2 regions of the Streptomyces sp. NBC_01571 genome follow, and region 1 is predicted to be linked to the other one. Evidence: riboswitches for the same ligand, from Rfam matches in the RefSeq annotation. Region 1 holds a riboswitch; the other holds the start of a gene.
What was found. Region 1 has a riboswitch for thiamine pyrophosphate ahead of OHB41_RS39760 (purine-cytosine permease family protein). Riboswitches for the same ligand answer to the same signal wherever they lie in the genome.
Positions count from the first base shown of each region.

Region 2: it holds a riboswitch for thiamine pyrophosphate, as region 1 does, so the genes downstream of both, thiO (glycine oxidase ThiO) here and OHB41_RS39760 (purine-cytosine permease family protein) in region 1, are expected to answer to the same signal.

Region 1 covers NZ_JAPEPZ010000001.1:8,871,013-8,886,123, forward strand. Annotated here, with positions in the region: gene OHB41_RS39705 (sulfite exporter TauE/SafE family protein) at 66-839, shown strand; gene OHB41_RS39710 (cobalt-precorrin-6A reductase) at 861-1,607, shown strand; gene cobF (precorrin-6A synthase (deacetylating)) at 2,016-2,786, opposite strand; gene OHB41_RS39720 (DUF309 domain-containing protein) at 2,878-3,405, opposite strand; tRNA gene OHB41_RS39725 (tRNA-Pro) at 3,508-3,581, shown strand; gene OHB41_RS39730 (NAD(P)/FAD-dependent oxidoreductase) at 3,883-5,151, shown strand; partial or broken gene OHB41_RS39735 (MBL fold metallo-hydrolase) at 5,298-5,576, shown strand; gene OHB41_RS39740 (rhodanese-like domain-containing protein) at 5,677-6,798, shown strand; gene OHB41_RS39745 (SH3 domain-containing protein) at 7,013-7,366, shown strand; gene OHB41_RS39750 (type III PLP-dependent enzyme domain-containing protein) at 8,584-9,804, shown strand; gene OHB41_RS39755 (maleylacetate reductase) at 9,899-11,002, shown strand; TPP riboswitch at 11,108-11,202, shown strand; gene OHB41_RS39760 (purine-cytosine permease family protein) at 11,192-12,586, shown strand; gene thiD (bifunctional hydroxymethylpyrimidine kinase/phosphomethylpyrimidine kinase) at 12,696-13,508, shown strand; gene OHB41_RS39770 (ArgE/DapE family deacylase) at 13,614-14,888, opposite strand; gene OHB41_RS39775 (Lrp/AsnC family transcriptional regulator) at 15,038-15,111, shown strand, end outside.
Region 2 covers NZ_JAPEPZ010000001.1:3,301,031-3,316,141, reverse strand. Annotated here, with positions in the region: gene OHB41_RS14940 (anthranilate synthase family protein) at 1-1,337, opposite strand, end outside; gene OHB41_RS52310 (trp operon leader peptide) at 1,433-1,489, opposite strand; gene OHB41_RS14935 (class II 3-deoxy-7-phosphoheptulonate synthase) at 1,792-3,144, shown strand; gene OHB41_RS14930 ((2Fe-2S)-binding protein) at 3,307-3,576, shown strand; gene bfr (bacterioferritin) at 3,623-4,102, opposite strand; gene OHB41_RS14920 (sulfite oxidase-like oxidoreductase) at 4,258-4,890, shown strand; gene OHB41_RS14915 (DUF4396 domain-containing protein) at 4,914-5,417, opposite strand; gene OHB41_RS14910 (deoxyribonuclease IV) at 5,521-6,390, opposite strand; gene pknB (Stk1 family PASTA domain-containing Ser/Thr kinase) at 6,491-8,446, opposite strand; gene OHB41_RS14900 (thiazole synthase) at 8,731-9,525, opposite strand; gene thiS (sulfur carrier protein ThiS) at 9,529-9,729, opposite strand; gene thiO (glycine oxidase ThiO) at 9,726-10,904, opposite strand; TPP riboswitch at 10,902-11,013, opposite strand; gene OHB41_RS14885 (avidin-fold protein) at 11,067-11,450, shown strand; gene OHB41_RS14880 (NAD(P)/FAD-dependent oxidoreductase) at 11,527-12,759, shown strand; gene OHB41_RS14875 (Rv2175c family DNA-binding protein) at 13,097-13,462, shown strand; gene thiE (thiamine phosphate synthase) at 13,558-14,202, shown strand; gene metF (methylenetetrahydrofolate reductase [NAD(P)H]) at 14,415-15,111, shown strand, end outside.

The DNA of each region.
Region 1 (15,111 bases):
CGGGGATCATCTGACGAGACGCCCCTTACCTGGGGCAGATGCGTGGGCATAGCATCGGTCCCCGCATGAACACGATGACGCTCTGGCACATATCCGGCTGGGAATTCGCCGCCCTGGCCGCCGCGGCACTGCTCGTCGGCTTCTCGAAGACCGCCGTCAGCGGGGCCAACACGGTCAGCCTGGCGATCTTCGCGGCCGTACTGCCCGCCCGCGCCTCCACCGGCGTGCTGCTCCCCCTCCTCATCGTCGGGGACGTGCTGGCCGTCCTGACCTACCGGCGGCACGCGCACTGGCCCACGCTGTGGCGGCTGTTCCCGGCGGTCGCGGCCGGCGTCGTCCTCGGCACCCTGTTCCTGGTGTGGGCCGACGACGGGATGGTACGGACCTCGATCGGCGCGATCCTGCTGCTGATGGCGGCGGTGACGCTCTGGCGCCGCCGGGCCGCCCCCCAGGAGGAGGAACCCGGCGCGGTCGCGACCCGGGCCGGCCGGATCAAGGCACGCTCGTACGGCGTCCTCGGTGGGTTCACCACGATGGTCGCCAACGCGGGCGGTCCGGTGATGTCGATGTACCTGCTGTCCGCCGGCTTCCGCAAACTGGGCTTCCTGGGCACCTCGGCCTTCTTCTTCCTGATCGTCAACACGTCCAAGGTGCCCTTCAGCGTGGGCCTCGGACTCATCGACGGACACTCGCTGCTCCTCGACGCGGCGCTCGCGGCCTTCGTCGTACCGGGCGCGTTCCTCGGCAGATGGGCCGTGCACCGCATCAACCAGCTGCTCTTCGAACGGCTGGTGATCGCGGCGACGGTGGTGGGCGGGGTGCAGCTGCTGCTGCGCTGACCACCTCGTAGGCTCGGCGCCATGTCCCCCCACGTCCTGGTCCTCGGCGGCACCACCGAGGCACGCCGGCTCGCCGCCGAACTGGCGGGCCGCCCCGGAGTGCGGGTGACCACGTCCCTCGCGGGGCGTGTGTCCCGGCCGGGTGCGCTCGAAGGGGACGTGCGCGTCGGCGGGTTCGGCGGGGCGGACGGGCTGGCGCGGTGGCTGCGCGAGCAGCGGGTGGACGCCGTCGTCGACGCCACCCACCCCTTCGCCACCCGCATCACCGAGAACGCGGCACGGGCCGCCGCCGCGACCGGAGTCCCGGCCGTCGTCCTGCGCCGCCCCGGCTGGCGGCCCGGACCCGGCGACCGGTGGCACTTCGCCGCCTCCCTCGCCGAGGCCGCCGCGCTCCTCCCGCCGCTGGGCCGCCGGGTCTTCCTCACCACCGGCCGGCTGGGTCTCGCGGCCTTCGCGCACCTCGATGGACTGCACTTCCTCGCCCGGTCGGTGGAGGCGCCGGAGCCGCCACTGCCGCAGGACATCGAAGTGCTCCTCGCCCGCGGCCCGTTCACGGTGGACGACGAGTGGACCCTGCTGCGCGCGCACCGCATCGACGTCCTGGTGACGAAGGACAGCGGGGGAGAGGCGACGGCCGCCAAGCTCACCGCCGCCCGCGCACTGGGCCTGACCGTGGTCGTCGTGAGCCGGCCGCCGCTCCCGGACGGTGTCGCCGCGGTACCGGACGTGGTGTCGGCCCTGGCCCGCCTGGAGTTCGGCTCCGTCTGACGGGGGAGCGCGGATCGACCCGGCGCCCGAGCCGGCGTCCGGCCCACCGCGCCGGACGCGGCCTCCTCAGGTGCGACGGGACGAGCCGCTCGGCGATACGTGACGGACGACCTGCCCAGAGGGAGCCCCGAGGGAGCAAGATGCCCTGCCCGGCGGCACGGATACCGGACGCGCCGCCCGGGGTACGGTCCCGGGCGCATGCGCTGCCCTCGCGACCCCCGCGGAAGCCCGCGCATCGGTGCGGTGGGTGTGTCCTGCCCCCGCGACCTTCGCTGAGGCCCGCGCAGTGGCGCGCTGTGATGTGGCCTGCCCCCTGACCTTCGCTGAGGGCTGCGCAGCGGCGGGCAGCGACGTGTCACTGCCCCCTGACCTTCGCGGAAGCCCGAGCAGCGGGAGCGGGCACGTGTCCTACCCCCGCGGACGCCTGCGCAGCAGGTACGTGTCCATGATCCAGCCCTTGCGCTCGCGTGCCTCGGCCCGCAGCCGCTCGATCCGAGGCGCCGCCTCCGCTATCGGCCCGGAGGCGAGGATCTCGTCGGGTGTGCCGATGTACGCGCCCCAGTAGATGTCGATGTCCTCGTCGGCGTACCGCCGGAAGGCCTGGTGGGCGTCGAGCATGACGACCACGTCGTCGACACCTTCGGGGAAGCCATCCGCGAGACGCCTGCCCGTGGTGATCTGGACGGGCCCGGCCACCCGGTTGAGCCCCGTGCGGTGCCGGGCGACGAGCGCGGAGACGCTGCTGATGCCGGGCACGACGTCGTACGTGAACGCCACCGCGCCCCGGTCCAGGATCTCCTCCAGGATCCCGAGCGTGCTGTCGTACAGCGCGGGATCGCCCCACACCAGGAACGCGCCGCTCTCGTCCTCGCCCAGCTCCTCGGCGATGAGCCGCTGGTAGATGTCGGCGCGGGCGCTGCGCCAGTCCCCGACGGCGGGGGAGTAGGCGGCGCCGTCGGCGGCCCGGTCGCGGTCCGGGTCGCGGGCCTCGACCAGGCGGTACGTCCCGTCGGGCAGGTGGGCGTCGAGGATGTCACGGCGCAGCTGGACGAGGTCCGACTTCGCCTCGCCCTTGCCCAGGACGAAGAACACGTCCGTGCTCCTCAGCGCCTTGACCGCCTGGAGGGTGAGCTGGTCGGGGTCGCCCGCGCCGATGCCGATGACATGAATCTTTCGCACCCCCCGAGTCTGCCGCACGCCACCGACGGGGGACGCACCGCGTCCGGCCGGGGTTCGCGCCCCGGTGCGGGCCGACGCGTGGAAGAGCCCCTCAGCGCGTGCTCCCGCGCAACCGGGGCGCCCAGGCCCCGGCGCTGACGGCGGCGCCGTCGCTCTCCACGAAGTCCGCCAACTCTCTTGCCCATGCGGCCAGTTCGGTGAGATCGAGCCCGTAGGGACGGGTCCGGCCCGCTGCGTCGGTCCGCCACTCGTCGACGGCTCCGGCGCCGCGCCGCAGCAGCCGGGCGCCGCCCGTCGTATTGCCCCGGGCCGCGTGCGTGAGGCCCACCGCGAGCTGGGCCAGGCCCCGCCAGAGTGTGCGCTCGCCCTCGGGGCCCGCCTTCCAGGCGTCCTCGAAGACCTCGTGCGCGTGGAAGGGCCGCCCCGCGTCCAGCAGTGCCTGCGCCTCGGTCACCGTCTGCTCGGGGTCGCGCACGACGCCCTCCGGCTGCCGCTCGACGCCGTCCGCGCCGTACGGCAGAGGGCGGCCCAGCCCGTCCCGTGGCCGGGCGTTGCGCGCCCTGCCCTCGGTGTCCCGATCCCGCCCGCCGCTCTGCCGACTTCCGGATGTCCCGCTCATGCCCCGATTGTCGCTCGCCCGGTGCCCTCTTCGGAGCAGCCCCCGCGGTGGGGTAAAGTTCTGTCCGCACGATCCCGCGGGGACATCGCGGGGGAAACGCATCGGGACGTGGCGCAGCTTGGTAGCGCACTTGACTGGGGGTCAAGGGGTCGCAGGTTCAAATCCTGTCGTCCCGACGGTGCGAAGGGTCTTCACGGGCGGCAGCCTGTGAGGGCCCTTTCTTCATGCGCCCAAGATGCCCGTTTCCTTCCTTCTCCTCCCGCGGGCTTCCGGCGGCCTCCGTGCTTCCTCGTCCGCCGGCTACCCGCGCCGCGGCACTCGCAACAGCCGCCCTGATTGTCAACTCCCCTTGCCTCAGGGGCAATTAACCGATCCCTCATTGGCCCGCGCGCCCCGTGCGGGTCTAGCATCACCGACGGCCGAATACCCCGCGGGGTATGCCTCGGGAGCGTGTCCCGCAGACGGCAAGGAGTCCTCATGTCCTCCGTGTCTTCCGTACTCTCCGCCTTCGCCCCCCTCTCCACGTTCTCCACGCGCCGCGTCCCCGGCTTCGCCCGTGACCACCACCGGGTGCTGATCGTCGGCGGCGGCACCGCCGGGATCACGACCGCCGCCCGGCTGTGCCGAGCCGGTGTCAGCGGCGTCGCGGTCCTCGAACCGGCCGCCACCCACTGGTACCAGCCGCTGTGGACCCTCGTCGGCGGCGGCAGGGCCCCGCTCTCCCTCACCCACCGCCCCGAAGCGTCCGTGATGCCCCGGCGGGCGCGCTGGATCCGCGAGGCCGCCACCGCCGTCGATCCCGAGGCGCGAACGGTCACCACCACCGGCGGCGTCCACGGCTACGACTTCCTGGTGATGGCCACCGGCCTGCAGCTCGACTGGGGCGAGGTCCCCGGCCTCGACACGGCCGTCGGGCACGGTGCCGTCTCCAGCAACTACTCCCACGAGCACGCTCCCCACACCTGGGAGCTGATCCGCGGCCTGCGCTCCGGCACCGCCGTCTTCACCCAGCCCGCCGGCCCGGTCAAATGCGGCGGCGCCCCGCAGAAGATCGCCTACCTCGCCGCCGACCACTGGCGCAGACAGGGTGTCCTGGACCGCATCCGGGTGGTCCTCGTCCTGCCCGCCGACTCCATGTTCGGGGTACCGGTCTGGCGCCGGGCCCTGGAACGGGTCGCCGACCGCTACGGCATCGAGGTCCGGCTGAACTCGGAGATGACCTCCGTGGACGGCGCCGCCCGGCGGCTGACCGTGGCCGACCGTGCCGCCGGTACCGAGGAGAGCCTCGCGTTCGACCTGCTCCACGCCGTACCGCCGCAGAGCGCCCCCGACTGGGTGCGGCGCGGTCCGCTGGCCGACCCCGCGAGCCCGTACGGCTATGTCGAGGCCCACCCGTACACGCTGCGCCACCCGCGCCACCGCAACGTCTTCGCCCTCGGCGACGTCGCGAACCTGCCCACCTCCAAGACCGGCGCCGCCGTCCGCCGACAGGCACCCGTCGTGGTCGCCAACCTGCTGGCCGGGATGAAGGGGGAGCGGGGGGACCGCCGCTACGACGGCTACACCTCCTGCCCGCTCGTCACCGCCCGCGACCGGGTGCTGCTCGCCGAGTTCGACTACGCCGGACGGCCCGCGCCCAGCATTCCGCTGGTCGACACGACCAAGGAGCGCCGTGACATGTGGCTGCTCAAGCGCTACGGCCTGCCCGCCCTGTACTGGCACGGCATGTTGAAGGGGCTCGTCTGACGGCCGGCGTGGGCCGTGTCCGGGCGCGGCCGGGGCTCTGAGCGCTCGCGCACACCTCCGGGGCACATCTCCACTCGAAGGGAGTGACCGGCGTGTTCTTCATCGACCCCCTTGACCTGACCGGTCTCGGCAACCGCAGCTACCTCGTGGGCGGTCGGCGCACCGCCGTCGCGGTCGACCCACCGCGCGACGTCGAGCGGATGCTGACCGCGGCGGCCCGGCGCGGGGTACGGATATCCCACGTCGCCGAGACGCACCTGCACAACGACCACGTCACCGGCGGCCCGGAACTCGCACGGCTCACCGGTGCCGCCTATCTGATCCCCGCCGACGCACGGATCTCCTTCGCGCACACGCCCGTGCGGGACGGGGACAGGGTGTCCGTCGACCCTGCGGACGCCGTCGCCGGCCTGACCCTCAGGGCGGTGGCCACGCCCGGCCACACCCCGCACCACACGGCCTACGTGCTGGAGGACGCCGGGACGGCGGTGGCGGTGTTCCGGCGGCTCGCTGCTCATCGGCACGGTGGGCCGCCCCGACCTCGTCGAGCCGCGCCTGACCGAGGGCCTCGCCCGGGCCCAGCACGCCTCGGCGCACCGGCTGGCCGCCGAACTCCCCGACACCACGGCCGTGCTGCCCACCCACGGCTTCGGCAGCTTCTGCTCCGCCGGGCAGGGCGGCGGCACGGCCACGACGATCGGCAGGGAGAGGGCGGACAACCCGGCCCTCACCCGGGACGTCGACACCCTCGTCGCCGGCCTGCTCGCCGGACTGGACGACATCCCCGCCTACTACACCTACATGGGCCCGGCCAACGCCGCCGGCCCGGCACCGGTCGACCTCACCCCGCCCGCCGCGGCCGACGCCGAGGAGATCGCCGCGCGGCTGGCCGCGGGGGAGTGGGTGGTGGACCTGCGCAGCCGCGTCGCCTTCGCCGCCGGCCATGTGCCGGGCTCGTACAACTTCGAGGCCGAAGGGCAACTGGCCGCCTACCTGGCCTGGTTGATCCCGTGGGGCAAGCCGGTGACCCTGCTGGCGGAATCGGCGGAGCAGTTGGCCGCCGCCCAGCGGGAACTAGTGCCGCGGCAGGCAACGTTCGCCCCGTCGCGACGCCCGGCACGCACTCTCGCCGCACCGGCCGAAAGCCCAAGTACGTCCAGTACGAGGACTTCCGGCCGGCACGCCGAGAGCACGCACCGGACGCAGCTCCTCGAAGGGCGAACGTTGCCTGCCGCGGCACTAGTGGGGGTCGGAATCGACCGGCCCGCCGCCGCGGCGACCGGTGAGCCGAAGGGCTGGGTGCGCGAGGGCGAGGTCCCGGGGTCCTTCCCGCGCGCCGTGTTCGCCGACCTCGCCGACCTCTCCGGGCGGCGCGGGCGTGAGGGCGTCGTGGTCCTGGACGTCCGGCGCGGGGTCGAGCGGGCCCTGGGCTTCGTGGAGGGCTCGGTCCACATCCCCCTGCACACGGTGCGCCGCCGGCTCGGCGAGATCCCCCCGGGTGAGGTGTGGGTGCACTGCGCGGGCGGAATGCGCGCCGCCGTCGCCGCCTCCCTGCTCGACGCGGCGGGCCGCACCGTGGTGGCCGTGGACGACGCCTACGCCAACGCCGGGAAGGCGGGGCTCCGCCTCCGCGGCGCCCGGGGGTGACGCAGCCGCCCGCGACGGCCAGGTCCGCCGGCGCCCGTCACGCGCCCCCTCGATCGTCCGGATCAACGCGGCCCCGGAGGCGGGACGTTTCGAGCGTGGTCGAAAGAAGTTCCCTGCCCGGAGCCGACCTTGCAAGGTTGCCCTGTGGGACCGGGCGGGACGCGCAGGTCCCACCCGGGAAGCACACCGGGACTCCACCACGGGGAAGGACAGCATGACCATGAGGATGAGGACCAGGGCGTTGACCACGGCGGGTGTCGGGGCGTTCGCCGCCGGACTGCTCCTGACCGGCGGCGCCGTCGCGCAGGCCGCGGCGGCGGGGCTGCCCTACGGTGTCACGCCGTACGTGAACGTCAACGTCCGCTCCGGCCCGTCGAGTCAGACCGGAATCACCGGGCACGTCGCCGCGGGGGAGCCGCGCGGCGCGTCGTGCTGGACCCACGGCGAGACCATCCGCGACAACGGCTATGTCAACGACGTGTGGGTGCGGCTGGCCGAGGGCTATGTGAGTGCCGTGTATCTCAAGGGCGACCAGCACGGCGGACTGCCCGCGTCGGCCACCTGCTGACCTGACCGGACGCGGTGCCCGGTTCCGCGCGGAGCCGGGCACCGCGTCATGCCCCTCGCGCCGGACCGCGTCATGTCCCCTCGCGCCGTCCTGACCCACCCGCCCGATCCGACCCACACCGTCCTGTCCCACCCCCCCGGATGTGACCCACCCTGAACCGACCCGCCCTGAACCGACCCACCCTGACCTGAGCCGCTGCCACATCCGCTGGGCGCATCCCGCGCTCCACGAACTTCTGGGCCCGGGTGACGGGCCGTACCCGGACATCGCCGTGCTCCCGGAGCCCACGCGTCCGTGCCCGCCGCTCCGGGCCCGACAGCGATCGGCGCGGACCTCTCCCGCGGTCGACCGCGCCATGCCGCCGAGCGACGGCCGGTCGTCGCGGACGACTCCCTCCCGCCGCCACCTGCGGGCCGGCCGGTATCGATGTACCGATGTATCGATGCACCGACCTCCCCGCGCGCGACCATGTCGCCGGGCTGCCCGAAAGTTCCCAAGTGCCGCGCCCCGGCGGGCATCTCGTGTGCCCAGGGGTGCACATCTGCCGCAGCGGCGCGATAGCCGACCACTCGCGCGGATCCGGCGCCTGGACCCCGGCCGGTGTGCGCGCCCGCGTCGCCGTCCGGCGCCTCCCCCGGCGAACCTCTTCAACGCCACACCTTGGCGCGCACCGCCGGAACACCACCGGCTACGTGCCCGTGGAACCGCGGCGTGGCAAGGTGTCGTGAGGTGTGGTGTGCGCCGGGCGACACTCCCAGGGGCTCCCGCCCGCGAGCGGCCCGAGGTGCCTGAGGATCTCTCGCCGGGTAGAGATCGTATCCGGGCCACGGGTTTTGGAGTCGCGGATCAGAATGATGGTGGGATGCCACAGGGCGCGAGCCCTGCGAGCGGGGGCGTCGGTCTGCCGGAGCGCGGTGGCGGTGCTCTCCTGGTCCCCGCTCGGCGCCCCGAACCGGACGCTCGGTCGGCGTACCGCGGATACTCCGCCCCGGACGGCGGACCCGGCACGCGCGTCGCACGCGCGTCTCGGGAGTGATGGCGGCGACCCCGTAACGCACGCGGCCCTGCTCCCCGTGTCGGACGCGGCGCCGCTCCGCGTGTCCGACGTGCCCCTGCTCCCCGTATCGCGCACCGGCCGGTCGGCGATGTCGCCCGGCCGCTCGCCACCCCCGTCGCGTGCCGACGACATCCTGCGCCATACGACCCGGAGTGCCCCAATGATCACACCCCCGCGCGCGGTGCGCGACCGCATCCTCTCCCTGTCGCCCACGGAACTGCCCGCCTACGTATACGACTTGGTGGCACTGCGCGCCCACGCCGCGTCCGTCAGAGCCGCGCTGCCGGATCGCGTCGAGCTGTACTACGCGGTCCAGGCCAACGGGGAACCGGAGATCCTGGCCGAGCTCGGCCCGTACGTGGACGGTTACAAGGTGTCCTCCCGCATCGAACTGGACCACGTCGCCGAGGCCGCCGTGGACTGCCCGCGGGTCTTCGGAGGCACGGAGAAGACCCCGACGGAGCTGGCGGACGCGCTGGAACGGGGTGTGACACGCTTCCAGGTCGAGAGCGAGTACGAGCTGTACATGCTGGCCGGGCTGGCCCAGCGGCACGCTCCGGACCGCCGGGTGGCGGTGCTGCCCCGGTTCGACCTCCCGGTGGCCGGCGACCTCCTCGCGGCGGACGGCGGCGGGGCCGCCACCACCTCCGGCCTCGATCCGGCCCGGGCCGACACGATCGTCGGCCTGCTCACGGACGGCAGTTATCCGAGCCTCGAACTGCGCGGTGTCCACGCCCACCTGGCCAACGGGGTGCACGCCGAGGAGCATTTGGCGCTGGCCGAGTCCGTCGTCGCCTGGACCCTCGAACTGGCCGCCCGGAACGGCCTTCAGCTCACCGAGGTGGACATCGGGGGCGGCATGGCGGTGGACTACGACCGCCCCGAGCGCCGCTTCGACTGGCACGCGTACGGCGAGGGCCTCGCCCGGCTCGCCGCGGCCCACCCGGAACTGACGCTGCGGATCGAGCCCGGCCGCGCGCTGACCGCGTACTGCGGCTGGTACGCGAGCGAGGTGCTGGACGTCGAGCACGGCTCCAGCGAGGACTTCGCCGTCATCCGTGGCGGCGCCGTCCACCTGCGCACCCCGGTGACCGGACGGCACGACCAGCCCTGGTCCGTTCTCGAAGTGGAGCCGTGGCCGTATTCCTGGCCGCGTCCCGTGGTGCGGAGGGAGCGCGCCACCCTCACCGGCCAGCTGAGCACGCCGAAGGACGTCCTGGTCCGTGACGTCCGGGCCCAGGGCCTGCGGGCCGGCGACCGCGTGGTGTTCTCCCTCGCGGGCGCCTACACCTCGTCCGCCCCGCACCCGGCCCCCGCGCGCTATCCGGAGCCCGGCTTCCACTTCCTGGACGCGGGCGCCGACGGCGACCGGTCCCGATGACCGTGCGACGGAACACCAGGAGTTGCCGTCGGGAGCGCCGCGGCGCATCCTCGGACACGCCTGGCAGGATCGTGTGCCGGACCAGGAGAGTGGCATGACCGTCGAACCGAACTCCACGACAGACAACCCGCTCGACTTCTCGTACGAGACCCGGCCCGGCCGGGTCGTCTTCCGGCCCGGCGCCGCCGTGTCCGCGACCCCCGGCGAGGTCGCCCGGCTCGGTCTGCACAGGGTGCTGGTGGTCTGCGGCAGACGGGGCGAGGCCACCGCACGGGCGGTCGCCGACGCGCTGGGCGGCCAGTGCGCGGGGCTGCACGCCGAGGCCCGGATGCACGTACCCGCCGAGGTCGCCGCCCGGGCCGTCGAGATGGCCCGCGAGATGCGCGCCGACGGCTGTGTGGCGGTCGGCGGCGGCTCGGCGATCGGCCTCGGCAAGGCGATCGCGCTGCGCACCGGGCTGCCGCTGATCGCCGTGCCGTCCACCTACTCCGGCTCCGAGATGACCTCGGTGTGGGGCCTGACCGAGGACGGCGCCAAGCGCACCGGACGCGACCTCGTCGTCCAGCCCCGGAGTGTCGTCTACGATCCCGAGCTCACTCTCGGTCTCCCCGTCCCCCTCTCCGTGACCAGCGGCGTCAACGCCCTCGCGCACGCCGTCGAAGCCCTGTACGCGCCCGACGCCTCCCCCCTCGTCTCGCTCATGGCCGAGGAGGGCGTCCGCGCGATGACGGGCGCCCTGCCGGACGTGGCCGCCGACCCCGGCGACCTCGACGCGCGGAGCCGCGCCCTGTACGGCGCGTGGCTGTGCGGCGCCTGCCTCGGCGCGACCACCATGGGCCTGCACCACAAGCTGTGCCACGTCCTCGGCGGCACCTTCGGCCTGCCGCACGCCGAGACGCACACCGTGGTCCTGCCCTACGCCCTCGCCTACAACGCGTCCGCCGCGCCCCGGGCGATCGTCACCCTGTCCCGGGTGCTCGGCACGGACGACGTCCCACGCGCCCTGCGGGAGCTCGCCGGAGACCTGGGCGCGCCACGTACCCTCGCCGAACTCGGTCTGGAGGAGGCCGACTTGGCGGTGGCCGCGGCGCAGGCCGCCGGCCCGGCATACCCGAACCCGCGCGAGGTCACCGCGCACGGCGTGCTGGGCCTGCTGACGGCGGCGTACGAGGGCTGGGAGCCGCGCGTCGGCTCCTAGGGCGTGTTGCGGGGCACGTCGACTCACGGGGGCCGCGTTCCCGGTCACGTTGGTCCGTGCGCCCCCTGCCTGGGACGTGCGCGCCGACCGGGCTATCCTGACGCCGAACCGGACACGGGGTGCCCCGCACGAGGGCTGAGATCACACCCGTCGAACCTGAACCAGTTAGGACTGGCGGAGGGATGTCTCATGTCGTTGCCGTATGCCCGTGGTGAAGTGGCCGTCGGAGGCCCGCAGGGCGTCTTCGACGGGCGGATGCCCGAGGCCCCCGGCGATCTGCGCGTCGAGGCGCGCGGCATCGCCCCGGTGCCGGAGGACCACCGCTACGGCGGCCCCGGCCGCCTGTTCACCGTGTGGTTCGCCCCCAACCTGACGATGACCGGCGTCTTCACCGGCACCGTGGGCATCGCGCTCGGCCTGGACTTCTCCACCGCGCTGACCGCCGTCGTACTGGGCACCCTGCTGGGCGCCGTGCCGACGGCGTACCTCGGCACCTGGGGCAGCCAGACCGGCGCCGGACAGCTGCCGCTCGCCCGGCTCGCGTTCGGGCGGGCCGTGCTGGTGCCGGGTGCGCTGCAGTGGCTGTCCTCGATCGCCTGGGACGCGCTGATCGGCCTGTTCGGCGGGGACGCGCTGGCCCAGCTGTGCGGCTGGCCGTTCTGGCTGGGAGTGCTGGTCATGATGGGCGCCCAGGGAGCGCTCGGCGTCCTCGGGTACGAGGTGATCCACCGGCTGCAGACCGTGATGACGTTCGCCCTCGCCGCCGCCTTCGCCGCGCTGACGGTGAAGCTCCTGAACGGCGACCACCCCGCCGCCACCGCCTCCGCGCACGGCGCCGACCGGGCCGGGGCCTTCGTCCTGACCTGCACCATCGCCCTCAGCCTGGCGCTGTCCTGGGCCCCCTACGCCAGCGACTTCAGCCGTTATCTGCCGCGCACGGCATCCCGGCCGCGCATGTTCTGGTGCACGCTCGCCGGTGTCGGTGTGTCCTTCGTGGCCGTCCAGGCGCTCGGCCTGTGGGGCGCCTCCGTCTTCACCGACCAGACCGCCCGCGGCGTCGACACCCTGCTCGGCGGCGGTGTCCTCGGCGCCTTCGGACTGCTCGCCGTGGCCCTGGCCGCCCTGAGCAGCAACGCCATGAACGACTACAGCGGCTCGCTCGCCCTGCAGACCATGGGGGTACGCCTGCCGCGGCCGGCCGCCGCCGCGCTGGCGGCCGTACTCGGCTTCCCGCTGGTGCTCTGGATGCACGCCGCCGACACCACGACCCGGTTCCAGAACGTGCTGCTGCTCGTCGGCTACTGGATCCCCGGGTTCGTCGCGATCGTCGCCGTCGACTGGCTCGTCCGGGCCAGGGCGCGGGCCGGCGCGCCGGTCGACCTGTCCGCCGAGAGCGCCCGCCCGCAGCCGTGGTGGCCCGCGCTGGTGGCCTTCGTCGGCGCCTTCGCCGCGGCGGTGCCGTTCATGAGCACCAGTCTGTACGTCGGTCCGGTCGCCCGGGTCCTGCACGGAGCGGACCTCGCCTACGGGGTGGCGTTCCTCGCGGCCCTCGTGGTGTACGCGCCGCTGCGGCTGCGTCGCTGACCACGGCCGCCGCCGGCCACGGGCCGGGTCGCCCCGGGCCCCTCACCCGTCCCGTCCCACCCGTCTCACCCGCTCACCCGTCTCGTCTCTCGTACGGAGCGAACCCGTCATGTCCTCGAACACCCCCGCCGCCCCGCCCCGCGTCCTGACCGTCGCCGGATCGGACTCGGGCGGCGGCGCCGGCATCCAGGCCGACCTCAAGACCATGCTGGCGCTCGGCGCGCACGGGATGAGCGTGCTGACCGCGGTCACCGCGCAGAACTCCCTCGGTGTGCAGGGAGCCTGGGAGCTTCCGGCGGAGGCGGTGCGCGCGCAGTACCGCAGCGTCGTGGACGACATCGGGGTGCAGGCGGTGAAGACCGGCATGCTCGGCTCCGCGCTGCTCGTCGAGACCGTCGCCGAGCTGCTGTCGGACGTCGCCGCGCCCGTGGTGGTGGACCCGGTGAGCGTCTCCAAGCACGGTGACCGGCTGCTGGCCGACGACGCGCTGGACGCCGTACGGACCGCGCTGCTGCCGGTCGCGACGGTGGTGACGCCGAATCTCGACGAGACCGCCGAGCTCACGGGAATCGAGGTGACGGACGAGCGGGACATGGGCCGCGCCGCGGAACGGCTGCTGTCCTACGGCCCCCGCTGGGTCCTCGTGAAGGGCGGCCATCTGCCAGGCGAGGCCGTCGACCTGCTGACCGACGGCACCGAACAGCTCTGGTTGCGGGCCCCGCGCCACGACAACCGCCACACCCACGGCACCGGCTGCACCCTGGCCTCGGCCGTCGCGGTGGAGCTGGCGCGGGGGCGGGCGGTGCCGGAGGCGGTGCGGCGGGCGAAGGAGTACGTCACGGGCGCGATCGCGGCGGGCTTCCCGCTCGGTTCCGGACTCGGACCGGTCGACCACGGCTGGCGGATGCGAGAGGGGCGCTGAAGGTTCCCCGGGGCCCCTGGCCCACCGGGTCACATGGTCCTGCCGGGTGCCCCTCCACCGGTTCCGTGGTCCTGGCACGTGCCTGGTCCTCCCGAGGCCGCGGCACTAGCAGGTCCCCACGGTGCGCAGTGTCGCCAGGACCAGCGCCTGGGCGACGGCGACCGTCTCCGCGAGGGACACGTGCTCGGCGGGGCCGTGGGCCAGGCGTACGTCCCCGGGGCCGTACTGGAGTGTCGGGATGCCCGCCCCGGCATAGAGGCGCAGGTCGCTCCCATAGGGGGCGCCGCGTTCCCGGGCCCCCGGCGCGCCGGTGACGTCGGCGTGCGCGGTGCCGACCGTCTCGCGCAGGGGATGGCCGGCCGGGAGCCGCCCGCTGGCGAACTGGCCGCCGGGCCACGAGACGACCGCGGGATGCCCGCGCAGCCACGGATCGGCCGCGCACGCCTCCGCCACACAGCGCTCGAACGCGGCGCGTGCCGCGTCCGGGTCCTCGCCGAGCCGCAGCCCGAGCCGGCCGTCGGCGACGAGCAGCCCCGGCACGCTGCTGGCCCAGTCGCCGGCCTGGAGCATCCCGACGGAGACGGTGTACGGGAAGGGGTACTCGGCCATCAGGGGATCGGGCGTCTCGCTGCGGGCGACCTCCAGCCGGGCCAGGGCGGCGGCGATCGGCGCGTAGGCGTCGATGGCGCTCACCCCGGCGTCACGGGTGCTCGCGTGCGTGGACCGGCCCGGCACGGTGACACGGAAGGTCAGGGCGCCGGCGTTCGCGGTGACCAGCGTGCCGCCGGTCGGCTCGCTGATGACGCAGGCGTCGCCGGTGTGGCCACGGTGCAGGGTGCCGAAGGCGCCGATCCCGCCGTCCTCCTCGCCGACCACGAAGTGGCCCGCCACGCTGCCGCGCAGCCGTACCCCGGACGCCCGGATCGCGGCGAGCGCGGCGACGTTGGCGACGACACCGGCCTTCATGTCGCAGGCGCCCCGGCCGTGCACGACGTCCCCGCGGACGCTCGGTACGAAGGGGGCACCCGCCCACTGCGCGAGGTCACCGGGCGGTACGACGTCGACATGGCCCTGGAGGATCATGGTCGGACCGTCCTCGGCGCCGGGCAGTGTCGCGACGAGCCCCCACGCCTCGTCGCGCGGCACCTCCATGCCGGGGAAGCCGGGCTCGGCGCGCAGAGCGGGCAGATCCATCGACCACAGGTCGATGTCCAGGCCGGACCGGCCGAGGTCACGCGCCAGACGGTGCTGCAGCTCGGACTCGGCCGCGCTTCCCGTCACGCTCGGCACGGCCAGGGTGTCGAGCAGCATCGTGGCGACGGCCGCTTCGTCGACGGCCTCCAGGGCTGCGGACTCCTCGGCACTGAGCACTGCGCGCATGCCACACGCTCCTTCCGCGGTGGACGACGAGGGGGCGTGAGGATGCTACGAACAGTTCCGGTACGCAAACAATCGCCGTTTGTTTCCGTCTAGGATCGATTTCTTGTGAAGACTGGGCCTGCGTGGTGATTTCTTGCGCGGAGGAAGAGGTGAGCGACGTGGCCATGGACGCCATCGACGAGGAGATCGTGCGGTGCGTGCTGCGCGACGCGCGCAGCACGTA
Region 2 (15,111 bases), 5.6 Mb from region 1:
AGCATCGCGGTGAAGGTGTCCTCCCCGTCCACCACGAGGGCATGGCCCTCCAGGGAGCCGGTCCGCTCCTGCATCCGCAGCCAGAACGGCGCGAGCGAGGCCCGCCGGCCGTCGAGCGCGGCCCGCACCCGCGGATCGTCGGCCAGCTTCGGCCGTACGCCCGGCGCGCGCGGGCTCCTCTCCACGACCCCCAGCGCGGCCAGCACCCCCGCCGCCTTCGCGTGCGTCTCCGCGACCTCGCCCGCCGGGTCCGAGCCCCGGACCAGCGTGGCGCCCACCGGCACCCGCAGCCGCCCGCCCGCGTCGATGTCGGCTGTCCGGATGAGGATGGGGGAGTCGAGGGTCTGGGCGCCGCCCGCGTCCCGCCCGAGCAGGGCCAGCGCGCCCGCGTAGTAGCCGCGTCCGACACCGTCCCGGCCGAGGGGCTCGTACCGCTCGATCACCCGGCACGCGTTCTGCACCGGCGACCCGGTGACCGTCGCCGCGAACATGGTCTCCTTCAGGATCTCGCGCGCGTCCAGCGAGGACCGGCCCCGCAACTCGTACTCGGTGTGCGCGAGATGGGACATCTCCTTCAGCCGCGGTCCGATCACGACCCCGCCCATGTCGCCGACCGTGCACATCATCTTGAGCTCCTCGTCCACGACCATGGAGAGCTCCTCGATCTCCTTGCCGTCGGCGAGGAAGCCGAGCAGACCCTCGGCGGAGGGTCCCCCCGCGGGGTAGCGGTACGTCCCGCTGATCGGGTTCATCACCACGGTCCCGCCGGACATCCGCACGTGCACCTCGGGGCTCGCCCCGACCAGCGTCCGGTTCCCGGTGTGCACGACATACGTCCAGTACGCGCCCCGCTCGCCGACCAGCAGCCGCCGGAAGAGGGCCAGCGCGTCCGCCTTGCCGAACCCCGGGATCTCCCCCTCGTACGTACGCCTGATGACGAAGTTCGAGCCCTCGCCGCGTCCGATCTCCTCGCGCAGCACGCGCCCGACGATCCCGGCGTACTCCTCGTCGCCGACGTCGAAGCCGCCGCCCTCGACGCGCACGTCGTGCTCCGGCAACTGGGCCAGGGCCCGCTCCAGCGGCAGCTCGTGCCTCTCCTCGGGGGTCAGTGCCGCGAGCGGTGTGCCGTCGTCGCGCACGTCGAAGCCGCGCTCACGGATCTGGCGGAAGGGGATGAGCGCGAGGGCCTCGTCGGGCAGGTCGGCGAGCCGGTCGTACTCGGCCACGGGTCCGAGCAGCACCTCCACCGTGCCCGCCTCCTCGGTGGAGCGGCCGGGGGTACGGCGGCACAGCAGGGCGAACGGGCGGGGATCGTCCAGCAGGTCGAGCAGGTTCATCGGTCCTGTTCCTTCTCACATCGGAGAGGAACGACCCCGGAAAACGCCGAAGGCCGCCCCTCGGGCGGCCTTCGCGAAGTCTTGCGTACGCGCAGTCAGTGGGCCGCCGGATGAGCGGTCCACCACCAGGTCTGGTGCGAGTGCGCGAACATGCGCCGCACATTACCCGACACCGGGGGACGGGCGACAGCGCGACGCGTCCGCGCGCGGCGTCCGTGCTTCGGCCGCCTTTACGAGGGCGACACGGCCGACGCGGCCGGGCCCCGCGGCGGTCCAGTGATCCCCCTAGACTGCGTCCGCCACGGCGCGGCCCGCCCACCGCCCCAGAGCACCTGCTCCGACGGCCGACCCGCAGCTCACACCGCCTGCCGGACCGTCTCGGCACGAGCGTGGCGCGTCTCAATCGCTGGGCACCGGGAGAGCACGCCGCGCGCGACCCCGTAGTGTTGTGTAGGTGACCGTGAACGCTAAGTCCAGCGCAAGCGCTGGCAACACCTGGCGAGACCTGCCCGCGGCGCAGCAGCCCGAGTACCCCGATGCCGAGGCTCTGCGCGATGTGATCGCGGACCTCGAGTCGTATCCGCCGCTCGTCTTCGCGGGCGAGTGCGACCAGCTGCGCGCCCGGATGGCATCCGTCGCCAAGGGAGAGGCGTTCCTCCTCCAGGGCGGCGACTGCGCCGAGGCCTTCGACGCGGTGTCGGCCGACCAGATCCGCAACAAGCTCAAGACCCTGCTCCAGATGGGTGCCGTGCTCACGTACGCCGCCTCGGTGCCGGTGGTGAAGGTCGGCCGGATCGCCGGCCAGTACTCCAAGCCGCGATCCAAGGGCACCGAGACCCGGGACGGCGTGACCCTGCCGACGTACCGCGGCGACTCGGTCAACGGGTTCGACTTCAACGAGAAGGCCCGTGTCCCGGACCCCGAGCGGCTGAAGCGGATGTACAACGCGTCCGCCTCCACGCTCAACCTGGTGCGCGCCTTCGCCACCGGTGGCTACGCCGACCTGCGCCAGGTCCACGCCTGGAACCAGGACTTCGTGAGGTCGTCCCCGTCCGGCCAGCGCTACGAGCAGCTGGCGCGCGAGATCGACAACGCGATGAACTTCATGCGGGCCTGCGGCACCGACCCGGAGGAGTTCAAGACCGTCGAGTTCTACGCCTCCCACGAGGCGCTGCTCCTCGACTACGAGTCGGCGCTGACCCGCGTCGACTCCCGCACCGGCAAGCTGTACGACGTCTCGGGCCACATGGTGTGGATCGGTGAGCGCACCCGACAGTTGGACGGCGCGCACATCGAGTTCGCGTCCAAGATCCGCAACCCGATCGGCATCAAGCTGGGCCCGACGACGACGGCCCAGGACGCGCTGCAGTACATCGACCGTCTCGACCCGGAGCGCGAGCCGGGCCGGCTCACCTTCATCGTGCGGATGGGCGCGGACAAGGTCCGTGACAAGCTGCCCGAGCTGGTGGAGAAGGTCAGTGCCTCCGGAGCGACCGTGGCCTGGGTGACCGACCCGATGCACGGCAACACCTTCGAGGCGGCCTCGGGCCACAAGACCCGCCGCTTCGACGACGTGCTCGACGAGGTCAAGGGCTTCTTCGAGGTCCACAAGGGCCTGGGGACGCACCCCGGCGGCATCCATGTCGAGCTCACCGGTGACGACGTCACCGAGTGCGTGGGCGGCGGCGACGAGATCTTCGTCGACGACCTGCACCAGCGTTACGAGACGGCGTGCGACCCGCGTCTGAACCGCAGCCAGTCGCTCGACCTGGCCTTCCTGGTCGCCGAGATGTACCGCGACCAGTAGCGGATCGAGGTCTGTTCCGTCCCTCGCGGCGGGGTGCGGGTGGGGCGCGGATCACATACGATCCGCGCCCTCTCGCACTTTTGCGGACTCCGGACGGCAGGTAAGGTTAGGTTAGCCTCACCGTTCATCGGGAAGGCATCGCCAGTCGACCCCGCCCGGGAGGTGAACCGCGTGTACGTCTGCAGCTGCTTCGGTGTCACCGAGGCGCAGGTGAAGAAGCACGCGGAGGACGGTGCCTGCACCCCGCGCCAGATAGCGTCGGTGAGCAAGGCGGGCACGGACTGTGGTTCGTGCGTCCGCCAGATCCAGTCCCTGCTGGGCCGCGGTGCGTGCCCGCGCCGGGAGCTCGCGGAGCAGGGCAGGCCTGCCCTGGCGGAGCTCTCCGGCCTCGCGGGTCGCCCGGTGCCCGCGACTGCGGCCGAGGCCGCCTAGTTCCCGTACCGGTCCCGCTGGTTCCCGTAACAGCCCCGCCGTCGGATCAGCTGTCCGGCTGCTCGATCAGCTGTGCGATGTAGAGCGCCTCACCGAGCTTCTCGACCAGCTCCAGCTGGGTGTCCAGATAGTCGATGTGGTGCTCCTCGTCCTTGAGGATCGACTCGAAGATTTTCGCGGACGTGATGTCGCCCTTGCCGCGCATCACCTCGATCCCGCGCCTGAGGCGGTCGATCGCCTCGATCTCCACCTGGCGGTCGGCCTGGAACATCTCGGTGACGGTCTGGCCCACCCGGACGTGGAAGAGCCGCTGGTAGTTGGGCAGGCCCTCCAGGAAGAGAATGCGGTCGGTCAGTACCTCCGCGTGCTTCATCTCGTCGAAGGACTCGTGACGCGTGTACTTCGCGAGCTTCGTCCAGCCGAAGTTCTCCTGCATCTTCGCGTGCAGGAAGTACTGGTTGATCGCGGTCAGCTCACCGGTGAGCTGCTCGTTGAGGAACTCGATGACCTCGGGGTCGCCCTGCATCGCAGAGGCTCCTTCCAGGCGGGGGAACCGGGCAGTTTGCGCTGCATCCTCGCATCGGCGTTCCGGGGCGTCCAGTAAGTGCATACTTAGTCGATTTGCCCTGATGGGGGTTGTGCTGGTCATGGGCACCGTCCCGGGTCTGTCAGGATGGAGTCATGGGTCAGCCGGTGGAGCGAGGAACGGGAGCGGCGGCACAGTCGGAGCTTCCGCCGGGGCAGCGACTGCAGCGTGGCTGGCCCGTCACGCACTACGGTCCCGTGCCCAAGTTCCGCCCCGAACGCTGGGAGTTCAGGGTCTTCGGCGCCACCGCGGACGGCGAGAAGCACTGCTGGACCCACGAGGAGTTCACAGCCCTTCCGTACACCTCGGTCATGGCCGATCTGCACTGCGTCACGAAGTTCAGCATGCTCGGGGCCGAATGGGGCGGCATCCCCGCGCGCACGATCCTGGAGATCGCGCCGCCCTCGCCCGCCGTCACCCATGTGATGGTCTGGGCCGAGTACGGATTCAGCTCGAATCTGCGCCTCGACGACTTCGCCTCCGACCGCGCGATCTTCGCCACCCACAAAGACGGCGAACTGCTGACGGCGGAGCACGGGTTCCCGCTCCGCCTGGTCGTCCCGCACCTGTACGCCTGGAAGGGGCCCAAGTGGGTCCGCGGCGTCGAGTACATGACGGCCGACCGCCGCGGATTCTGGGAGGAGCGCGGCTATCACAACATCGGCGACCCCTGGCGCGAGCAGCGCTACTCGTACCAGGAGGAGCCCGGGGACGGCCCCGAGCTCTGACCCGGCGTGCGCCGGCGCGTGCGTCAGTGGTGGTACCGGTGCACCACGGCGTGGCCCTTGCCGCGGCCGATCATCCACCGGTTCACCGGGGTGGTCACCACGAAGGCGAGGCCCAGGGAGACGGCCAGCGCGCCCCAGAACAGCAGGTCGTCGAGGTGTGCGTCCATCGCGTCCGGCCACAGCGCGATCACGCCGTTGTCGATCAGTTCCATCACCGCGATGGACAGGGTGTCCGCGGCGAGCGCGACCCGGAGGGCGGCCCTGAGGTCCACGCCGGCCCCGAGCACTCCGCGCAGGGTGAGCGAGTAACCGAAGACGAAGGCGAGGACGATCGCCAGGACCATCGTCGGAACGTTGCCCCAGCCGAGCGCGGTGCCCGCCACCATGCCGAGCACCTCGCCGACGGCACAGCCGGTGAGGCAGTGCAGAGTGGCCTGTGCGGCCGTCGACCAGGTGACCCGGCCCGTGGTGCGGGCGGCATGGGTGTGCGTGTGCGTCTCGGAGTGGGTGTGCGCGTCGTGCTGCATGAAGGGCCCCCGGCGTCAGGTGACGGTTCCTGTACCTGGGGCAACCTAACCTAATACCCCCTGGGGGTATTCCCTTGTCCAGCCGCCGTGTCCGCCGTGGCGTTCAGCCGTCGCGCAGCTTCTTCAGCCGCTCCACGTCCGCCGCGTGCCCCTCCTTGCCGCCGGGCGTCTCGATGATCAGCGGTACGCCCTCGGTGGCGGGGTGGGTCATCAGCGCGCGGAACGGGTCCTCGCCGATGTGACCGGAGCCGATGTTCTCGTGGCGGTCCTTGTGGGCGCCGACCACATCCTTGGAGTCGTTGGCGTGGATCAGCCTGAGCCGGCCCTCGCCGACGGTGTCCACCAGCAGATCCAGGGTCCGGTGCATCCCGGACGGTCCGGTCAGGTCGTGGCCCGCCGCGTAGATGTGGCAGGTGTCGAGACAGACCCCCAGCTTCGGATGGGCGTCCAGCGCCTCGAAGTACGGCCCGAAGTCCCAGGTCCGCGAGCACAGGGAGGCACCCTGGCCCGCGGTCGACTCCAGGAGGAGGTACGGGTCGTCGTCGTGGGTCAGCTCGTCCAGGAGCGGCAGCAGGTGGTCGCGTACCTGCGCGAGGGCCACCGCACGCTCCCGGCCCCCGGTGGCGCTCCCCGTGTGCACGACCACGCCGAGCGCGCCGATCTCCCGGCCCCGGCGCAGCGAGTGCCGCAGCGACTCCACCGACCTCTCGGCCGTCGCCGCCGTGTGCGAACCGAAGTTGATCAGATACGGGGCGTGCACGTACGCGGGGATCGACCCGGCCGCGCAGGCGGCGCGGAACTCCTCGTCCTGCTTCGGGTTCCCGGCGGGCGTCGCCCAGCCTCGCGGGTTGGCGACGAAGACCTGGACGGTCTCCGCGCCCATCTCGCGCGCGTAGGCCAGGCCGACGGAGTTGAGGCCGCCGGCCACGGGGACATGGCCGCCGACGGGATTGCGAAGCTGCTTGCTGGTCACACCCTTCAGGGTGCCACGCGCTCCGGTACACCCCGTCGGCGGACCTCCGGGTTCCGCTCGGCGGACCCACCGGCCCGGTTCCGCGGAATTCCGGCCCGGCTCAGCGGATCTCGATGGTGATCGTCGACCCCTTGGGCGCGGTCTTGCCGCCGTCCACCGACTGGCCCTTGACGTGGTCCCCGAAGAGCCCGAGCAGTCCACGGTCCTCGTCGACCTGGAACCCGGCGTCCTCGAGCGCCTTCGTCGCGTCGTCCACGCTGTCGCCCACCACGTCCGGCACCTGGACCATCTCGGGGCCCTTGGACACCGTCAGCGTGACGGTGTCGCCCGTGGCGGCCTCGCTGCCCGCGTCCGGCGACTGCCGGGCGACCTGGCCCTTGTCGAACTCCGAGGTGACCCGCCGGGCGGCGATCTTCACCTTCAGCCCCGCCTGTTCGAGCTCCGCCGTGGCGTCCTCGACGGACGTCCCGGTGACATCCGAGATCTCCACCGGACTGCCCTTGCTGACGACGAGGGCGATGGCGGAACCGGCGTGCCGTCGCGTGCCCGCCTCCGGATCCGTACGGATCACCGAGCCCTTGAGCACGTCCGCGCTGAACTCCCGCGTGATCATGCCCGCGGCGAGTCCGTCACCCTCCAGCACCTCCCGCGCCTTGGACAGCGTGAAGCCCGACAGGTCGGCCACCCGCACCGTCTTCGGGCCGTCGGAGACGGTCAGCGACACGGAGTCGTGGTCACGGATCCGCGCGCCGGGCTGCGGGTCACTGCTGATCACGGTGCCGCGCTTCACGGTGTCGCTGTACGCGTGCCTGACCTGCCCGACGTCGAGCCCGGCCGCCTCGATCCGCGACCTGGCCTGCGTCTCGGTCTTCGCCAGCAACAACGGGACCTTCGTGAACTGGCCGGAGTTGATGTACCAGACGCCCGCGCCCAGGCCGAGCGCCAGCAGGATCGCGGTCACGATCACGATCGTTCCGCGCCGGGGGCGTGAGCCGCGCCGCCGCGTGGGGGCGGGCGGCTCGGAGGCGAGCACACTGGTCTGCTCGAACCGGCTCGTCCGGTTGAGCCCGTCGGCCCCGCCGGCCGCGTCCTCTTCGTTCACCGGCAGCAGACGCGGCACGGACAGGGAGCGCGGGATCACGCTCGTACGGTCCTCCGCGTTGTCGTGGCCCGCGGTGACGGCCTGCGGCGGTACGGCGTCCAGCTGCTCGGCGGTGAGCCCCGCCCGCGCCTCCAGCACGTGGCCGAGCAGCGTCACCGCGTCGTGCGGGCGCATCCCGGGGTCGCGGGCGGTGGCCGCGGCGACCAGCTGGTCGAGCGCGAAGGGCATGCCCGGCACGGCGGCCGACGGCGGCGGCACGTCCGCGTTCAGATGCTGGTAGATCACCTGGGCGGGGGAGTCGCCGGAGTGCGGCTTGCCGCCGGTGAGCATCTCGTAGAGGACGACTCCGCAGGCGTACACGTCGACGCGGGTGTCGGCGGTGCCGTGCTCGATCTGCTCGGGAGCGAGATACGACACGGTGCCGAGCACGGACCCCGTCGTCTGCGTAACGGTGTCCACGGCCCGTACCAGGCCGAAATCCGCCACCTTGACCCGGCCGTCGTCCCCTATGAGGACGTTCTCGGGCTTCATGTCGCGGTGCACGAACCCGGCGCGGTGCGCGGCGCCCAGCGCGGCGAGCACCGGCTCCAGGACGTCCAGCGCGGCCCGCGGCTGGAGCGCCCCGCGCTCGCGCAGCACGTCACGCAGGGTGCAGCCCGCGACGTACTCCATGGCCAGATAGACGTACGACCCGTCCGTCCCCTGGTCGAAGACCTGCACCACGTTGGGGTGCGCGAGCCGGGCCACCGACTTGGCCTCGCGTATGAACCGCTCGACGAACGAGACGTCGGCGGCCAGCGTCGGGTGCATGACCTTGAGCGCGAGCACGCGGTCCAGACGGGTGTCCAGGGCCCTGTAGACCGTGGCCATTCCGCCGACCGCGATCCGGGCGTCGACGCGATAGCGGCCGTCGAGCATCTGCCCGACGAGCGGGTCCTGAAGGGTCGTATCCACGCAAGTGAGTCTACGAGCCGTCGCCGTCGGCCCTCTCGTTGTGGCCCGTACCGGGGCGGGACTGCAGCCGACCTGTGACGCACATCGCGCCGAAGAGGTGACGCGGCCCGCTCCGCTGACGGCGGCCCCACCACTCGGAGCCCCCACACTCCCACTGGCCGGAAACCGCCGTCACGCGACCGCCGGGAGGAGCCCGTGGTGTCACGGCCGGGTGCCACCGGCAGGCACCGGTCGCCCCGCCACGGTTCCCGGCACCCGGTGCCGCGGTGCCCGGTATCGCGGCGCTAGAAGGCCGGCCTCTCCGGATCCAGCCGCGCGAGACCTGCCGCGGGAGAGGACGCCGAGGCGAAGTGCCGCCGGGGAATCCGCCCCGCACGCCGCGCGAGACGCCCCGCCTCCACGGCGTGCCTCATGCCCTCGGCCATCAGCACCGGCTCCTGCGCCCGTGTCACGGCCGAGGCGAGCATCACACCGGCACACCCCAGCTCCATCGCCAGTGCCGCGTCCGACGCCGTACCGGCCCCCGCGTCCAGGATCACCGGCACGCGCGCGTGCTCCACGATCAGCTCGAAGTTGTGCGGGTTGCGGATCCCCAGGCCCGACCCGATGGGCGAGCCGAGCGGCATGACCGCCGCGCACCCGACATCCTCCAGCTTCCGCGCGAGCACGGGGTCGTCGTTCGTGTACGGCAGCACCGTGAATCCGTCGTCGACCAGCGTCTCCGCGGCGTCGAGCAGCTCGATCGGGTCGGGCAGCAGGGTGCGCTCGTCGGCGATGACCTCCAGCTTGACGAGATCGGTGCCGAGCGCTTCCCGGGCGAGCCGCGCGGTCAGCACGGCCTCGCCCGCGGTGAAGCACCCCGCCGTGTTCGGCAGGATCCGGATGCCGAGCCGGTCGAGCACGGACAGGACGGAGCCGTGCGCCGCGGGATCCACCCGGCGCATCGCGACCGTCGTCAGCTCCGTCCCGGACGCCACGAGCGACCGCTCCAGCACGTCGAGGCTGGGCGCACCCCCCGTACCCATGATCAGCCGGGACGTGAAGGACGTACCTCCGAGGACGAACGGATCGTCGGCCATGGGTCAGCCTCCTTGGACAGCGGTGAGGACTTCGACACGGTCTCCCTCGCGCAGGGACGTGGACGACCACCGGGTGCGCGGGACGACGGTCTCGTTGAGCGCGGCCGCGACGCCGGAGGGCGCCGCCGTGAGGGTGGCGACGAGCGTGTCGAGGGCGGTGCCCGCGGCGACGAGCCGGCGCTCGCCGTTGACGAGGATGTTCATACGGGCTGCTCCGTGCGTGTCGGGCTGAACCGGTGGGGAGTGAAGGGGCGCGCTTCCTCGGGGAGCTCCCCCGAGGCGAGGACGTGCGCCATGACGTCCCCGGTGACGGGAGTGAGCAGGACGCCGTTGCGGTGGTGGCCGGTGGCCAGCAGCAGTCCGTCGAGCCCGGTCGGGCCGAGCAGCGGAGCGTTGTCGGGCGAGCCGGGGCGCAGTCCGGCCCGGGTCTCGGTGAGCGGCAGTTCGGTGATCCCGGGCACCAGCTCATGGGCGTCGCGCAGCAGCTCGTACACGCCGCCCGCGGTCACCGTGGTGTCCCAGCCCAGCTCCTCGCTGGTCGCGCCGACGACGAGCTCGCCGCTCTCGCGCGGCACCAGATAGACCTGGCTGCCGCGGACCACGGCCCGTACGGTGCGGCTCAGGAAGGGCGCGTACCGTTTCGGCACGGTCAGCCGCAGCACCTGCCCCTTCACCGGGCGCACGGGCGGCCTCACGTCGTCGGGCACGCCCTTGAGCCTCCCGCTGAGGCTGCCCGCCGCCAGCACCACCTGCGCCGCCTCCAGCCGGTCGCCGCCCGCGGTGACGACCCCGGTGGCCCGCTCCCGGACCACGGTCAGCCGCTCCGCCCAGGTCCTGTGGAACCCCACTCCGGCTCGCTCGCATGCGGTGACCAGGGCCTTCGCGAGGCGGCGCGGGTCGATCTGGTGGTCGCCGTCGACGCGCAGACCACCACGGACACCGGGCGCGAGCATCGGCTCCAGCCGGCGGCACTCGCGACCGCTGAGCCACTCCGAGTCGAGCCCCGAACGGCTCTGCAGGTCATGCAGTTCACGCAGATGGGCGCGGTCGTCGGAGTCCAGGGCGACGGCCAGCGTGCCGCACCGGCGATAGCCGAGGTCCTGGCCCGCCGCCTCGGTGAGCTCGGCGACGAAGTCCGGATAGCGGCGCGCGGAGGCGAGGTTCAGGCCCAGCAGCGTCTGTTCGCCGTAGTGCAGCTCGGTGACGGCCGCGAGCATCCCGGCGGCGACCTGCGCGGCCCCGCCGCCGGGTTCCGGGTCCACGACCGTCGTGGTGAACCCGCGCTGGGCGGCCCGCCAGGCCGTGACCAGGCCGATGATCCCGCCCCCCACCACCAGGACGTCGGACGTGACGGACCTCTCCGCCGGTGTACGCGACATGGGCGTCCAGCCCCTCCCTTCGCCGGCATGACCCGGATCAGGTTCGTACGGTCGGAGGCCGCCAGCCTCCCTCTCAGCCCGGTGCGTCCGGGCTCCCGCGAGTGCTCTACGTTGACCACCCTAGCTCGCTGCCGCGGGCCTCAGTAAGGGAGCCTCCGCCCCATGGCCCGTTCGCTCGACGGCCTCGTCCTCGCCCCGGTCGCCGACCAGGCGCCGGGCCAGGTCGGGACCGGCACCCGGTTCACGTACCACGAGAAGGACGGCGAGATCTGGGCCGAGTACGCGGGCGGCGACATCGTCCGCGGCCGTCTCCTGGGGACCCGGGAGGGCGACCGCCTCGACTTCCGGTACGTACAGCTGGGACGCGACGGCACCACGTCCGGCGGACACTGCGTGTCCGTCGTGGTGGAGCTCTCCGACGGCCGGCTGCGGCTGGAGGAGACCTGGGAGTGGGAGTCGCGGACGGGCAGCGGGACGAGCGTCGTGGAACAGATCGAACCCCCTGCACGCCCCGCACTGGCCGCCCGCGCCGAACGGACCGGCTGACACCGAGTCGCATTGTGGAAGAGGTCACTGAGCACGTCCGCTGACTGACGGAATGTCAGGTGTCTATGGTGATCAGGTGAGCGAGCAGACGCAGGGGCAGACGCAGGGGCCTACGGCACGCCGGGTCGTCATCGCGGGCGCGGGCATGGCCGGCGTACAGACCGCGGTCGCCCTGCGCGAACAGGGCTTCACCGGCGGCGTGACACTGATCGGCGCCGAGCCGCACCAGCCGTACGACCGGCCGCCGTTGTCGAAGGCGGTGCTGCTCGGCAAGGCCGAGCACTCCGCCTTCGACATCGACTTCGAGGCGCTGGGCATCGAACTGAAGCTCGGCTGCGAGGCGCTGGGCCTGCGCCCCGGGGACCACGAGCTGGACACCGCCACGGGACCCGTGCCCTACGACGTCCTGGTCCTGGCGACCGGCGCGGAACCGATCCAGCTCCCCGGCGCGGAGGGCATGCCCGGCGTCCATCTCCTGCGCACCCTGGACGACGCCGAACGGCTGCGCCCGGTGCTCGCCCGGCAGCACGACATCGTGGTGGTCGGGGCGGGCTGGATCGGCGCCGAGTTCGCGACGGCGGCGCGCGAGGCCGGGTGCGCGGTGACGGTCGTCGAGGCCGCCGACCGGCCACTGGCCGGGGCACTGCCCGCCGAGGTGGCCGCGCCGATGGCCGCCTGGTACGCGGACAGCGGGGCCTCGTTGCGCACCCACGCGCGCGTGGAGCGCGTCGAGCCCGGCGCCGTCGTGCTCGACGACGGGTCCCGGGTGCCCGCGGGCGCCGTGGTCGTCGGCATCGGCGCCCGGCCCGCCACCGCCTGGCTGGCCGGCTCCGGCATCGAACTCGGAGCCCACCGCGAGGTCGTGGCCGACAGCCACCTGCGCACCTCGCTGCCGGACGTCTACGCGGTCGGCGACTGCGCCTCCTTCCCCTCGGGCCGGTACGAGGAGCGCCTCCTCGTCCACCACTGGGACAACGCTCTGCAGGGACCGCGCACGGTGGCGGCGAACATCATCGGCGAGGCCCCGGCGGCGTACGACCCGGTTCCGTACTTCTGGTCCGAGCAGTTCGGCCGTTTCGTCCAGTACGTCGGCCACCACGCGCCCGCCGACACGACCGTCTGGCGCGGCGACTCCTCGGGCGCCGCCTGGACGGTCTGCTGGCTGCGCGACTCCCGCCTCGTCGCCCTCCTGGCGGTGGGCCGCCCCCGCGACCTGGCCCAGGGCCGCCGTCTGATCGAGGCGGGCATGCCGCTGGACCCGGAGATCCTGTCGAATCCGTCACGTCCTCTGAAGGACGCCGCGGCGTGAGCGGGCTGCGGCGTCTTCCGTCGGGCGGGCGACGCTGGGGGGCCGGGTCTCGGGCCGGTGGGTTCCCTTGGCTGAAGGGCGCCGCGGCCTGAGCAGACTCCGGCGCCTTTCCTCGGGTGCGCGACGCTGGGGGACCGGTCCCGGGCCGGGAGTTCCCTCGCCCGGCGGACCCCGGGCCGGCCGGTTCCCCCGCCGGGCGGCGGCCGCGCCGCCGCCCGGTCCGCACGGGTGCCACCGCGCCGGAATTCGACGGAATTCCGCGAGATTCACGCGCTTCTGACGCGGGACGGGTGGCGCTCGGGTACCGAGTGTCAGTCCGGGATGGCAGGCTTGTCCCGTGACCGAGATTGACGCAAAGATCGATGCTCTCGTCCCCGCCTGGCTCACCCTCCCCGACATCGCCGAACAGTTCGGCGTCGAGGTGACCCGCGTCCGGCAGCTGGTCAAGGAAGGCCAGCTGATCGCCGTACGCCGTGGTGAGAACCGCGCGCTGCACGTCCCCGCCGCTTTCATCGACGAGGACAAGGTCGTCAAGGGCCTCACCGGCACCCTGACGCTCCTGCGGGACGACGGCTTCACCGACGAAGAGATGCTCGAGTGGCTCTTCACCTCCGACCCGACCCTGCCCGGCACCCCCGCGCAGGCGCTGAGCGAGAATCGCGGCACGGAGGTGAAGCGTCGCGCCCAGGCGCTCGCCGTCTGATCCGACAACACGTCCGGCGTACGGACCACGGCCGGCCCCGGACCACCCCGGCCGCCGTGGTCCGTACGCACCGCCGCACCACGGGGGACCCACGCATGCCCGAGAACGCCGCCCGCCTCGCCGACGCCCGCGTCTACCTCTGCACGGACGCGCGCACGCGCCAGGGCGACCTCGCCGAGTTCCTGGACGCCGTTCTGGCGAGTGGCGTCGACATCGTGCAGCTGCGCGACAAGGGCATGGAGGCGGCCGAGGAACTGGAACACCTCCAGGTCTTCGCCGACGCCTGCGCCCGCCACGGCAAGCTCCTCGCGGTCAACGACCGGGCGGACGTCGCCCACGCGGCCGGCGCCGACGTACTCCATCTGGGCCAGGGCGACCTCCCGGTCCCCGCGGCCCGCGCCATCCTCGGCGACGACGTCCTGATCGGCCGTTCCACGCACGCGGCGGCGGAGGCCTCGGCCGCCGCCGTCCAGGAGGGCGTGGACTACTTCTGCACCGGCCCCTGCTGGCCCACTCCCACCAAGCCCGGCCGCCACGCACCGGGCTTGGACCTGGTCCGCCACACCGCCGCGCTGGACACCGACCGCCCCTGGTTCGCCATCGGCGGCATCGACCTGGGCAACCTCGACGAGGTGCTGGAGGCCGGCGCCCGCCGTGTCGTCGTCGTACGCGCGATCACCGAGGCGGACGACCCCGCGGCGGCGGCCGCGGAGTTCGCGAAGCGGCTGCGGCAGGCCTGACCGCCCCGATCCGCACGGCCCGTGGCCCGCCTGCCGGACCCGCCCGCGGCCCGCCCGTGACCCGCCTGCCGGACCGCCTGCGGCCCGCCGGGTCGTCCCGCCGCCCGTCGGGTCGGTCCCGCTCTGTCCGAGGGGTGGACAAGAAGCCGACGAAGCGGACAATTCCCTGCTGTTCGGTTGGGGGACCGTCGCCCCCTGGCTAACCTGCGAGTATGGCCCTCGGATCTGCCTCCACCAGGACTGACCGCGCACGCATCGTGAGCGACATGCTCGCGTCCGGCAAGAAGACGTACTCGTTCGAGTTCTCCGCGCCGAAGACCCCCAAGGGCGAGCGGAACCTGTGGAACGCGCTGCGCCGGGTCGAGGCCGTGGCCCCCGACTTCGTCTCCGTGACCTACGGAGCGGGCGGCTCCACCCGCGCAGGCACGGTCAGGGAGACCGAGCAGATCGTCGCCGACACCACGCTCACGCCGGTGGCCCACCTCACCGCCGTCAACCACTCCGTGGCGGAGCTGCGCAACATCATCGGCCAGTACGCGGACGCGGGGATCCGGAACATGCTCGCGGTCCGCGGAGACCCGCCGGGAGACCCCATGGGCGAGTGGGTGCCGCATCCCCAGGGCCTGACCTACGCGGCCGAACTCGTCCGTCTCATCAAGGAGTCCGGCGACTTCTGCGTGGGCGTCGCCGCCTTCCCCGAGATGCATCCGCGCTCCACCGGCTGGGACACGGACGTCGCGCACTTCGTCGACAAGTGCCGGGCCGGCGCGGACTACGCGATCACGCAGATGTTCTTCCAGCCCGAGTCGTACCTTCGGCTGCGCGACCGGGTCGCGGCGGCGGGGTGCGGGACACCGGTGATCCCCGAGGTCATGCCGGTGACGAGTGTGAAGATGCTGGAACGGCTTC